Regions from separate parts of the Exiguobacterium sp. s192 genome, predicted to be linked through region 1. Evidence: predicted binding sites of a transcription regulator. Region 1 holds the regulator's gene; each other region holds the start of a gene.

Region 1 (3,156 bases):
CAAAAAAACCCTTGGTTTCCCAAGGGTTTTTGAACAAACGGAATGGAGACTATCGGGCTCGAACCGACGACCTTTTGGCTGCCAGCCAAACGCTCTCCCAGCTGAGCTAAGCCCCCGTGTGTTTCTATTAAGAGTATAACCATTGCTGTTCATTTTTTCAATATAAAATTAGACCGCTTACAAAAAAACTCTCCTTGCCGCCTCGACAAGGAGAGTTTCGGTCGTTATTTATTTAAGTCACGCATCAAATCCGCCTGTCGCTCCAGTTCTGCTTGTTGCTCCAAGATCAGTACTTTTTTATACGTCCGCGCTGAAATCATGATGCTGATTTCATATAAGACGAACAACGGGACAGAGATCATTAAATGCGAGGTGACGTCCGGCGGTGAGATCAACGCCGCGACGACGAATAACGCAAAGTAGGCATACTTCCGATTCTTCCGCATGAAGAACGGCGTCACGAGTCCAAGCCGTGTCAAAAACATCGTCACGACCGGCAGTTGGAACAGTATTCCAAACGGGATCGTCAAGCGGATCAAAAAGCTGAAATAGTTCTCGACGCCGATGACTTGTTCGATGCCGAGCTCTTGTCCGAGCTCTGTCGATACTTCAAGTAAAAACGGTAACAACCAAAAGTAAGAAAATGAAACACCAGCTAAAAATAAGAAGAACGTTACTGGAATATACGTCAACGTCGCTTTTTGTTCTTGGTCATGCAGACCGGGACGGATGAACGCCCAAAGCTGGTACATCCAAAACGGTGACGCCAAGACGATTGCGATGATGAACGCAAGATTCAGATATAACATCAGTGGATCAGCCACGTTAAAAGCGTTCAGACCAATTCCAAGCTCCTTTAAGTCAGCCTGCAGAAAACGCACAAGCGGACGGACAAGCGGAAAAGCTGCAGCGAACATGACCACCACGATGATGAGCGACCAGACAATCCGCTTCCGGAGTTCATCTAAGTGCGTCGTCATACTCTGCTCTTGATCGATCGCCATGATTCACTCACTTCTCTTTCGTTTCGTCCTTTTTGTCTTTATCATCGTCCATGATGCCGTTTGTCGCACTCTTGAACTCTTTTAACGTCTGACCGGCAGCGCGGCCGAGTTCCGGTAATTTCTTCGGTCCGAAGATGATTAAGGCGACGACACCGATTAAGGCAATACTCCCTGGTCCCATAAATCCTACTGTTAACGGAATAAGGTTTTCCATTATGATTTCACTCCTTCAGCTGATTGCGAATAATGCTTCATGAAATAAACAAGCGACTGCAACTCAATCGACAGATCGATGTGATGGACCCGAACATGGGCCGGTACGTTTAATCGTGCCGGTGTAAAGTTCAGAATGCCGGTCACACCATACTCAACTAACTCGTCCGCTACTGACTGTGCGAACTGGGACGGTACCGTCAAGATGGCGACGTCGACATGGTTCGCTTTGATTTGTTCTTTCATATCTGACACGTGGTAAATCGGAACGTCTTGTGTCGTCGTTCCGACCTTCTCCTCATCCGCGTCAAACGCGATGACGATACGAGTACTATTATTCTTTAAAAAGTTATAATTTGCAAACGCTGTCCCGAGGTGTCCGACCCCGATTAAGGCGACATTCGTGACCTCGTCTTGGTTAAGTGTCTTTCGGAAAAATGTTAACAAATGTTGAACATTGTAACCGTACCCCTTTTTCCCTAACGCCCCAAAGTAGGAAAAATCACGACGGATCGTCGCCGAGTCGACTTTGACCGCTTCACTGAGCTCTGCTGACGAGACGCGCAGCTTGCCGGAGTTGTAAAGACTCTGGATGAAACGATAATATAACGGCAGTCGTTTCGCCGTTGCTTGTGGTATTTTTGTGTCTGGCCCATTCATACTGCAGTTCCCCCTTCGGCCACGTTCTGACGTGGCACCCAAATCAATGCAAAGAATTCTACTCTCCTTGATTGTAAACCACTTCACATAGAGTAACAAATATTATATTCGGCAGGATTTTTCGTGATAGACTAAAGGGTGGAAGGATGGATGGATATGATTCTCTTACAAGTAAACCAACTCTCAAAATCATTCGGTGTTGAGCCGATTTTAGACAATATTAAACTCGAAGTACAGGAACGGGACCGGATTGCCCTCGTCGGTCGAAATGGTGCCGGAAAATCGACACTTTTAAAAATCATCGCCGGTGAGCTGTCACATGATTCCGGGGAAATCATGAAGAGCAAGGAAGTCCGGATCGGTTACCTCGCTCAGGACAGCGGACTGGAGTCCAACGAATCGATTTGGAACGAGATGCTGACCGTCTTCGAACACCTGCAGGATCAAGAACGGGCGTTACGCCGGATGGAAATCGAGATGGGCATGGAGCACATCTTGAATGATCCGGTCGCCTACGATCGGTTGCTCAAAACCTACGATCAGGCACAACACGACTTCTCGGAAGCCGGCGGCTATCAGTTTGAAGCCAACATCCGCTCCGTCTTACACGGGATGCGCTTTTATCCGGACGATTATTCCCGCCGGATTCAAACACTTTCCGGTGGTCAACGGACCCGTCTCGCCCTGGCGAAGATGTTGCTGCAGGCACCGGAACTGTTGATTCTCGATGAGCCGACCAATCACCTCGACATCGATACCCTGTCTTGGCTCGAAAGTTACTTATCCGGTTACCGCGGCGCCGTCCTGATCGTCTCCCATGACCGGTATTTCCTTGATCAAGTCGTCAATGTCGTTTATGAATTGTCCCGCAACGTCTCCCGGAAGTTTACCGGCAACTATACGAAGTATCTCGAACAAAAAGCGGCGTTGTACGAACAGGAAATGAAACAGTTTGAACAGCAGCAGGAAGACATCGCGAAGATGCAGGACTTCATCCAGCGTAACATCGCCCGCGCGACGACGACGAAACGGGCGCAAAGCGTCCGCAAACGTCTTGAGAAGGTCGACCGGATCGATCGACCGGACGGCGACGAACGCAGTACGGTCCTGTCGTTCCCGATTGAAAAGCAAAGCGGCAATGACGTGCTGCAGGTGAACCAACTTGCTGTCGGTTATGAAGAAGCCGTCTCGAAAAACATCACATTCCGGCTCCAACGTGCCGAGTCGCTGGCACTCGTCGGTCCAAATGGAATCGGCAAATCAACGTTACTGAAAGTCC
Region 2 (3,156 bases), on a different contig from region 1:
TTCACAAGGCGGAACAGGCGGATTGGTCGTTGCGATTAAACGACTTGAAGGAGAAGCACTTCGCCATTCAAATGTGATTTATCTTGAGCGGGAAGAAGCGCGAAACGGGATTGAACATGACTATCATGTCGAAAAAGAACTGCGTTCCTTCCAAGTGAACCTTGAAAATCCGTACCAGCATGTAACGATTCCGAAAAAGAACGGATGAACAGTTGCAATTCACTTCCTTTCTTGGTACGATACTTGAGTATGCTTAACCTTATGTAAAGCAAAAACACTTGATACATCGAGAGCTAGATAGGAGGGAATCCCATGCGCGTTAAAATTACTTTGGCTTGCACTGAAACTGGTGACCGTACTTATATCACTAAGAAGAACAAGCGTAACAACCCAGAGCGTCTTGAGTTGAAGAAATACAACCCACGTCTCCGTAAGCACACACTTCACCGTGAAGTAAAATAATTGAGATGGAAGCCGTCACCTTGTGTGATGGCTTTTTTGTTGAATAAGGGGGACTTTACAGGATGGAAAAGCAGGAAATCCGACAGTTCATTACGCACCAATTAAATACATTGGGTCATCGGCAACAACGTGAGCAACAGATTTATGATCGGCTCTTCACCGTTTCAGCATGGGAAAATGCCCGTTCGATTGCTGTCACCTTATCGTTTCGAAATGAGTGTTCGACCGATCCGATCATCGAAAAAGCATGGGAGCTCGGTAAACAGGTAGTGATTCCGAAAGTGGTACACCGCGAGATGAAGTTTTTTGAGTATCTGCCGAACAGCCGGTTGGTGGAGACAACGATGGGGATCCGGGAACCCGACGATACAGCGGTGGAACGGTCATTGAATACGATCGATCTTTGTTTGGTTCCCGGTCGGGCCTTCATGCGAAACGGATTTCGTGTTGGATGGGGAGGCGGCTTTTACGACCGCGCATTAGTCGATTATCAGGGAAATACGTTAGCGGTTGCGTTCGAGTGCCAACTCGTCCCGACATTTGCCGTCGAATCGTTTGATCGACCGGTCGACCAAATCGTGACAGAGTCCGAGGTCATTTTATGTCGGTGATGTACGGAATCCTATTTTGTTTTTTACTCGGATACATCGGTTATCGATTGCAGCTGTTGACGATCAGCGGTGCTGTCTGGACGATTGTCGTCGGAACGGTCGTCATTTATGGGTTTGGATACAGCGGACTGATCTTATTGATGCTCTTTTTTGGCAGTTCGAGTCTATTATCAAAACTCGGCAAACGGAGAAAACAGACGGTGAATCAAATCGTTGAAAAAGACGGAGCGCGTGACGGCTGGCAAGTCCTTGCAAACGGCGGTGTCGCAACTCTTGCTTCGGTCGGCTATGCATGGACGGAACACACCGCGTTTCTTGTATTGTTTTTGATTGTGCTCGCTGCTTCGAATGCGGATACGTGGGCTTCTGAAATCGGTCCGCTTTCGCAAAAAAATCCGTTTCTTTTTACAGGGCGGCGTGTTCCGGCCGGAACGAGCGGAGCGGTTTCTGTCCTCGGGACGTCAGCGACAGTGGTCGGAGCCTTGTTTATCGCAACTGCCGGTGATCTGTTGTTTACATTACCTGCCGATACATGGGTACTCGTGACCGCCTTGGGAGTGGCCGGAAGTTTGTTTGATACATTATTTGGCGGAACGATTCAACGGAAGTTTCGTTGTACGGTCTGCTCGAAAGAAACAGAAAAACGGATGCATCATGATACACCGACAGTTTACGTCAAAGGCTGGAAATGGCTCGGGAATGACGGAGTCAACTTTTTATCGAGTGCACTGGCAGGTCTGATTGGTTTTATTGTGTATCGAATGTGGTAAGTGGAAACTGTAGATGTAATTTTACCTTATGTTAGGATATCATTGACACAATTTAGACAAGATGTGAACGTTTTCACAGCATTCATGACTTTGTGAAAGATGTTACAATCTATTTGTGAGATAGTTAACAAACTTTTAAATTAGTTTGGAAGGGTGGACATAGAGGATGGAATTACATGCGAAAGTAACACGCGTTGCGTTGGTTGGCGCCGGAGCCGTCGGATCAAGTTTTGCGTATCAGATGACGACAGCCGGTTTATGTGAAGAATTAGTGATCATCGATGTCAATAAAGCAAAAGCCGAAGGGGAAGCGATGGATTTAAACCACGGAACACCGTTCAGTTCTTCGCCAATTCGCATTTGGGCCGGAGATTATTCCGATTGTAAAGATTCGGAAGTGATTGTCATCACGGCCGGTGCGCCACAAAAACCGGGCGAAACACGACTTGACTTGGTAGCAAAAAATGCCTTGATCATGAAAGAGATGATGCGCCAAATCATGGAGTCCGGTTTTGACGGCATCATCGTCGTTGCTTCCAATCCGGTCGATATCATGGCTCATTTGGCCTGGAAGTATTCCGGCCTGCCGAAATCACGTGTGTTCGGTTCCGGGACAGTCCTTGACACGGCGCGGTTACGTCAAATGTTAGGTGAGTATTTCCATATCGATTCTCGAAACGCCCATGCCTATATCTTAGGGGAACATGGTGATACAGAATTTGCGGCCTGGAGCAACTCCCGCATTTACGGAAAGACGATTGATGAATTATTGGCAGAAGATGATCTCTACTCCCAAAAAGACCTTGACCAGATTTATATCAACGTCCGCGACGCTGCCTATCATATCATCGAACGTAAAGGGGCGACCTATTATGCGATTGGTCTTGGTCTCGTGCGGATTGTACGGGCCATCCTCGGTAACGAAAACTGTATATTGACCGTTGGTGCACATGTCGATGGACAATACGGAATTTCAGGAATCCATATTGGTGTTCCGGCTATCATCAATCGACAAGGTGTCCGGGAAATCATTGAATTTTCATTGACGGAAGAAGAATTGAAAAAATTCCATCATTCAGCAGAAGTGTTGCGTCAAACGATGGAACCGGTGCTTCACTGATTTTTTTAAAACCGTACCCTTTTGATTTATCAAAAGGGTACGGTTTTTTTGTCTGAAAGATTCTCGATTAAACTAGGTTTTATTTTACTAGAAAAAGGTTATGTAAAGGATAGAGGAGTTTTCACGTCATCAGATCCAGTAGTAAAAACGCATAAAGGGGAGAAAGACAGTCATGTATACATTTCGGAAGTTA
Region 3 (3,156 bases), on a different contig from region 1:
CAAGGCAACGCGCTGCTTTTCTCCGCCGGATAATCCGCGTCCGCCTTCCCCGATCACTGTATCGAGTCCGTTCGGCAACTGTCCGATCAGTTCTGTCAGACCGGCGTCAGATGCGGCCTGTTCAATCGCTGAACGGGATGCTTCACGCAATTCACCAATCGCGATATTCTCCGCCAGCGTCCCGGCATACAAATACGGATGCTGGGAGATATAGCTCAGTTGGCGGAACCAGCTTGCTTCGGTGATCATCTGACGGGGTTGACCGTCAAGTAACAGTTGTCCGTCCTGCGGATCGGCGAGACCCGCGAGCAACTGAAGGACCGTCGATTTACCGGCACCGCTGCGACCGATCAACGCGACCTTCTGATACGGTTCGATTGCAAGATTCAGTTCGGCCATCGCAAACCGGGCATCGCGGTACGAAAAAGCGACGTCCTTTAATTCGATCTGTGGTGGACGGGCTGCCGGCAGTTCCGTCTGTCCGAAGACGACGCTCCGGTCATCTTCCGTCAGTTCCGCCGCAATCTGTTTCGCAGCCGCGACACTGCCCCGTCCTGTATGGAACGCTGCGCCCATTTCCTTTAACGCCAGATAGTATTCCGGCGCCAATACCAACATCAAAAAGGCCGGGACAAAGGTGATGCTTTGGAACAGAATCAAACGTAAGCTAACTTCAAGCGCAATCATTCCCATACTGAGCATCGAGATGAATTCGAGCATCAATGATGACAAGAAGGCAAGTTTCAGCACCGTCAACGTCGCATCCCGAAAGTCGAGGCTGCTCCGTTCGATGACGTCCTGTTGGGCCTTCGCCCGACCAAATAATTTCAACGTCGTCAGTCCCTGTAACGTATCCAGAAATGTTCCGGAGAAAGCATTCATCTTCTCCAGCTGCGTATCGGCCCGATTTTGGGTCATGATTCCGATGACGATGTAAAACAACGGAATGAACGGGGCTGTAATCATCATGACGAGTCCCGTGACCCAGTCATAGCTGAAGGCTGCGATCAGCACCATCAGCGGGACGATTGACGTCTGGATGACTTTCGGCATGTACTGACTGTAATAACTGTCCATCTCATCGACGGAATCCAGCAAGACACTGACCTTTTTTCCGGATTGTCCTTCGAGCATCGATTCAACGGAGTTTTTCGTATATTTCGCAACAAGTGCCTGGCGTAAGTCCTGTTTGACCCGTGCCGCAAGATTCGTCCCGAGACGTCCGTTCCAGTACGTGACGCCGACACGCAGGACAAGCATCCCGAGCAGGACACCAAGCAACGGAATGACTGCCGCGAACGGATCCCCTTGCAGGAAAATCCGATCGACGATGATGACGATCAAATAGGATTGACCGATGACGGCAACACCCATTAAGACGGCCGCCAGCACCAGTTGTATTAAAATTGAACGTGGAATCGTGATGATTCCTTTAAGTGGATTCATAATCAAACGCCCTTTCACAAAGTGTGAACGACTTTTAGTGAATATTTTCACATATCGTACATTCAGTATACCGAATCCATTCTATTGATGCCACGGGTATGCTGTCGAAAAGGTGTGACGGTTTTGTGAGAGACATTTTACTGGACAATCCATTGATCCGGTTGTATCGTGGACAATAGTTATCCACGTTATACAAAAAGGAGAATGTCTTATGCAAATGAAGACCGGTGTCGAACAATCCATCTATGCCATGCTGTTATTGACGTTTTTACCGGATAAAGGGGTCCTGCCGGGCGAATTCATCAGCCAACAACTCGGTGCTTCCCCGACCTACTTTCAAAAACTGCTCCGCAAGCTTGTTCATGCGGATCTGCTGATGTCCGTTCCCGGAGCCAAAGGCGGGTTCCGGCTGAAAGCTTCGCCGGAACAAATTCGTGTGTTTGATGTCTACGAAGCAATTGAAGGCAAACAATCTTTGTATGCGTCAAGCGGAGTCTTTGAAGATTTGATGGGGATCCAAAATCAAAACATCTGCTTATTGTCCGACTTGATGGCGGAAGCCGAACAGTCGTGGCAATCGACGCTCAAACGCGAGACGATCGATTCGATCCGCCGTGAAATTTATTTGAACTGTCCGCCCGACCATCTGACAAAACTGCAAAGCTTAATCGAAGAAAAAATGATTCGCAACTAAAAGGAGATTATTATGATGAACACTACTACACTCGACCGCTATTTTGATTTATTTGATGCTTCCCGGACCGACGAACAAGCTTTTACGGACTTGATTTCCCTGTTCTCGGATGAGATTACGTTTGTCCTCAACGGACAGGAACAACACGGGATTGACGCCTGGAAACAGTTTGTCCGGATGGTCTTTACCGCCAATCAGGACATCAAGCACATGCATGCAGGATGGTTGCCTTCCGAAACAGGCGATACGCTTGAAACACGCTGGGCCGTTTGCGGTAAGCGGGCGGACGGATCGGTCTTCACGCAAGACGGAACGGATATCGCCCGACTGGATGCAGACGGAAAAATCGTCTACCTCGCTAATGTCCCGGACGATACTACGATGTTCAACCAATACAACGATTAATCTAAAACAGGCATCACTTCGTTATGAAGTGGTGCCTGTTGCTCATGCTTATAAGTTCTTCGCTTTGAAGGTGTCGCCGCCTTCAATCGTTCCGTTGTCAAATCCTTTTTGGAACCAGCGTTCCCGTTGCGCAGACGTCCCGTGCGTAAAGCTTTCCGGCACGACATAGCCTTGTCCTTTCTCCTGTAACGTATCGTCGCCGACGGCATTCGCGGCACCAAGTGCCTCTTCCAAATCGCCTTCTTCCAGCAGATTTTGTCCTTGCGCGTGATGCGCCCAGACGCCCGCATAATAATCCGCCTGCAGTTCAAAACGAACGAGATACTTGTTAAATTTCTCTTCGCTCATCTTTTGACGAAGCGGCATGATTTCGTCTGATGTTCCGAGCAAGGTCTGGACATGGTGCCCGACTTCATGGGCGATGACATACGCCATCGCAAAATCACCCGGTGCGCCGTATTTCGTTTGCAACTCGTCATAAAAACTTAAATCGATGTATAATTTCTGATCCCCCGGACAATAAAAAGGCCCGACAGACTTCCCGGCTTCTCCACATGCGGAACTGACTTGATCCGTATAGAGGACAAGTGTCGGTTCTTGATAGGTCATGC
Region 4 (3,156 bases), on a different contig from region 1:
TTGAAGCCGCGCGGCAATTGCGTCGACCAAAGGACGGTCAAGTTGGGTTCAGGGGCCGGACCGAGATTGACGAGTGTTTGTAAGAAGCGGAACGAACTTTTCGTGACGTTTGAGCGGCCGTCTTCACTCATCCCGCCGATTGATTCCGTGACCCAGGTTGGATCGCCTGAGAACAAATCATTGTAGTCCGGTGTCCGAAGGAATTTGACGATCCGGAGTTTCATGACAAAATGATCGACGAGCTCCTGAGCAGTTTGTTCCGTCAAGCGTCTGGTCTGCAAATCACGTTCGATATAGATATCGAGGAACGTTGAGACACGGCCGAGTGACATCGCGGCACCGTTTTGTTCCTTGATGGCAGCAAGATAGGCGAGGTAGACCCACTGGAACGCCTCTTGTGCCGTTTCCGCAGGACGGGACAGGTCACAATCATAACGATTGCCGAGTTCGGTCAGTTCCTGCAACGCGCGAATTTGCTCATTCATTTCCTCACGGTCGCGAATCATCGATTCGGACAAAAAGCCACCACGGTTCTGTAAGTCTTGTTTCCGTTGCTCAATCAAGTACGCTGTTCCGTATAACGCAACGCGACGGTAATCACCGATGATCCGACCGCGTCCGTAAGCATCTGGAAGTCCGGTGATGATACCGGCTTTTCGGGCGGCGCGCATTTCGGGAGTATAGGCATCGAACACGCCTTGATTATGTGTTTTCCGGTATTCACTGAACGTCCGGGTCACGACAGGGTCTGCCTTAAAACCATAGGCTTCGAGCGCATCGTTGACCATCCGGATGCCGCCGTTCGGATGAATCGAGCGTTTGAATGGTTCATCGGTTTGGAGACCGACGACTTTTTCTAAGTCACGATCGAGGTATCCGGGACCGTGTGACAGGATCGTTGAGGGTGTCGCAGCGTCAACGGCATATACACCACCACGTGTCCGCTCTTCGCTTGTCAAACTCATGATTTGTTGCCACAGTGTTTCTGTCGCGACCGTCGGACCGGCCAAGAATTGATCGTCGCCGCGGTATTCCGTCCGATTCCGTCGAATGAAGTCGGCTACATCGATTTGATTGGACCATTGTCCTGCTTCAAATTGTTGCCATGCTTGCGTTTTTTCGAGTAACATCATGAACACTCCTTCGTTTGTAAGGTAGACAGTTCAACACATATCCCTTATGTGAATAGTGTAACAAACATTCGTATGCGAGAGTTTTACATCCCTGTGAAAGCTCAGCGAATGTGAAAAGTGTTGGTATGAATGGATTCCGCGTGTTCTGTATCATTCATCGCCGAGCAGCGGAAAAACAGAAGATTGGCGGAAAGAAACAGGAATTCTGAATCTGTATCACTCTTTTTTTCCAAAAAGCAAAGGGACAGTTTGTGTTGTGATAAAAGTCACATCAGGTTGTCTTGTAATTTTATGAAGTATCGTTGACAATGAAAAAGGGAATATAGACCGTGGAGGTGCATAAAATGGATTTTTTGCTGTTGGAAGACCGTGCCGATTATAGAGCAGGTGATTGGGTGACGTTAAAAGTATCGACTGAAGGAACACCGCGAACGGGAATGATTACGGAGTTTGAGGAAGACGGCTTTTGGATTCGTTTTGAAGATGACTTTGATTTTGAAGACTTCATCGGATATAAAGAAAAATACTTGGCGAAGCTGATTCGTCGCCCGAGTGATGTCCGATCCGATTACCCGGTGCTCAGTCAGTTTCCGAAACTGGCGAATGAACTGCAAGACCGGGTCATTCAAGGGTTCGATATTTTGACGGAAGAAATAAAGAATGACCAGGAAGTGGTATATCACATCCGGCTCATCGACGCCGGAAACGAATACACACAAACGTTACGTGGTCTGCGTGACGAAACGACCGATCAATTTGAATATGTCACAGAATGATGCAGAAGAGAGTAGGAGAATACACGTTATGGACTTTATGAAACCTTTTATTACAGAAGCATGGGAGCGTGCACGTTTCGAGACGATGATGCCGGTCCAAGAACAGGCGATTCCGTTGTTACGGGACAGAAAAGATGTGTTGGTCGAAGCACCGACCGGAACCGGAAAAACATTGGCTTATGTCATTCCGGCGTTAGAATTGATTGACGCAGCGGAGCCGCATATTCAAGTCGTCATCACAGCACCGACACGTGAACTCGTCATGCAGATTCACCAAGTCATTCAACTGTTTGCACAAGGCAGCGGGATTAAATCAGGTGCCTTCATCGGTGGCGTCGAATTAAAACGTCAACACGAACGGTTGAAGAAAAAACCTCAAATCATTGTCGGGACACCGGGACGTCTGGTGGAATTGATTGATTCTAAAAAACTCAAGATGCACAAAGTAAAGCTGATTGTTTTAGATGAAGCGGATCAAATTTATGAGAGCGGCATGAGTGCATCGGCAACGCGGATTGCCAACAGTGCACTCCGTGACCGGCAGTTGGCTTTTGTTTCGGCAACATTACCGGAGCGGACAGCCGAGTGGGGGAAAACATTGTTTGCAAACGAGCCGGAACGCATTCGCGTCGAACGTGCCGTCAGCACACAAGTGAAATTTGGTTATATCGAAATGTCACGCCGTCTCAAGCCTGAATATTTACGCCGGTTGGCAAACATGCAGGGAGCAAAAGTACTGACCTTCATCAATAACCGTTCTTTCTTGGGACCGCTTAATGGAGAATTAAGCAAGTTTTCATTGAAGTATCGGATTTTAGATGCTGAAAAAGGAAAGCGGGAACGGATGGAGACGCTGCGTTCGTATAAACGCGGAGAGTTCCCGTTACTCGTGACAACGGGATTAGCCGCACGCGGACTCGATATCGAAGCAGTCACACATGTCGTGCATTATGATTTACCTGAATCATTTGATGACTTTGTTCACCGTTCGGGACGTACGGGACGTGGGAATGCTTCCGGAATGGTGTTAGCTCTTGTCACGGATCACGATTTAAGACACCTGAAAACATTGGCGAAACAAATGGGTGTGGAGATGGAAGAGATGGAGATCTATCGGGGAGAAGTGATTCCGAAACGGGAAGTCACTGAACCGGAAACAATCAAACGACCGGCGAACCCACACCGGAAAGGACCGACACGATGAAAAGTGAGCGAAAGATAATCCCTTTTCCGACGACTGTATCGGA

The links. Region 1 encodes Rex, which represses fermentation and respiration genes when NADH is low (regulators of the CRP and FNR family bind a similar motif). Its sites were predicted from a motif close to TTGTGAAATATTTCACAA; they were not measured.
Region 2: KNP87_RS06020 (L-lactate dehydrogenase) is a predicted target of Rex. The motif match lies at 1,957-1,974, and genes of this name have one in related genera.
Region 3: cydD (thiol reductant ABC exporter subunit CydD) is a predicted target of Rex. The motif match lies at 1,482-1,499, and genes of this name have one in related genera.
Region 4: pflB (formate C-acetyltransferase) is a predicted target of Rex. The motif match lies at 1,388-1,405, and genes of this name have one in related genera.

The regions. Positions count from the first base shown of each region.
Region 1 is NZ_JACSMS010000016.1:32,333-35,488, forward strand. It holds tRNA gene KNP87_RS16070 (tRNA-Ala) at 44-116, opposite strand; gene tatC (twin-arginine translocase subunit TatC) at 225-1,004, opposite strand; gene KNP87_RS16080 (twin-arginine translocase TatA/TatE family subunit) at 1,012-1,218, opposite strand; gene KNP87_RS16085 (redox-sensing transcriptional repressor Rex) at 1,218-1,877, opposite strand; gene KNP87_RS16090 (ABC-F family ATP-binding cassette domain-containing protein) at 2,034-3,156, shown strand, end outside.
Region 2 is NZ_JACSMS010000002.1:216,089-219,244, forward strand. It holds gene KNP87_RS06000 (1,4-alpha-glucan branching protein domain-containing protein) at 1-208, shown strand, start outside; gene rpmG (50S ribosomal protein L33) at 313-462, shown strand; gene KNP87_RS06010 (5-formyltetrahydrofolate cyclo-ligase) at 525-1,073, shown strand; gene KNP87_RS06015 (DUF92 domain-containing protein) at 1,073-1,843, shown strand; gene KNP87_RS06020 (L-lactate dehydrogenase) at 2,010-2,963, shown strand; gene KNP87_RS06025 (GNAT family N-acetyltransferase) at 3,136-3,156, shown strand, end outside.
Region 3 is NZ_JACSMS010000007.1:44,916-48,071, reverse strand. It holds gene cydD (thiol reductant ABC exporter subunit CydD) at 1-1,446, opposite strand, end outside; gene KNP87_RS12050 (RrF2 family transcriptional regulator) at 1,658-2,140, shown strand; gene KNP87_RS12045 (nuclear transport factor 2 family protein) at 2,156-2,545, shown strand; gene ypfJ (KPN_02809 family neutral zinc metallopeptidase) at 2,594-3,156, opposite strand, start outside.
Region 4 is NZ_JACSMS010000005.1:51,763-54,918, reverse strand. It holds gene pflB (formate C-acetyltransferase) at 1-1,130, opposite strand, end outside; gene KNP87_RS09985 (hypothetical protein) at 1,478-1,909, shown strand; gene KNP87_RS09980 (DEAD/DEAH box helicase) at 1,938-3,113, shown strand.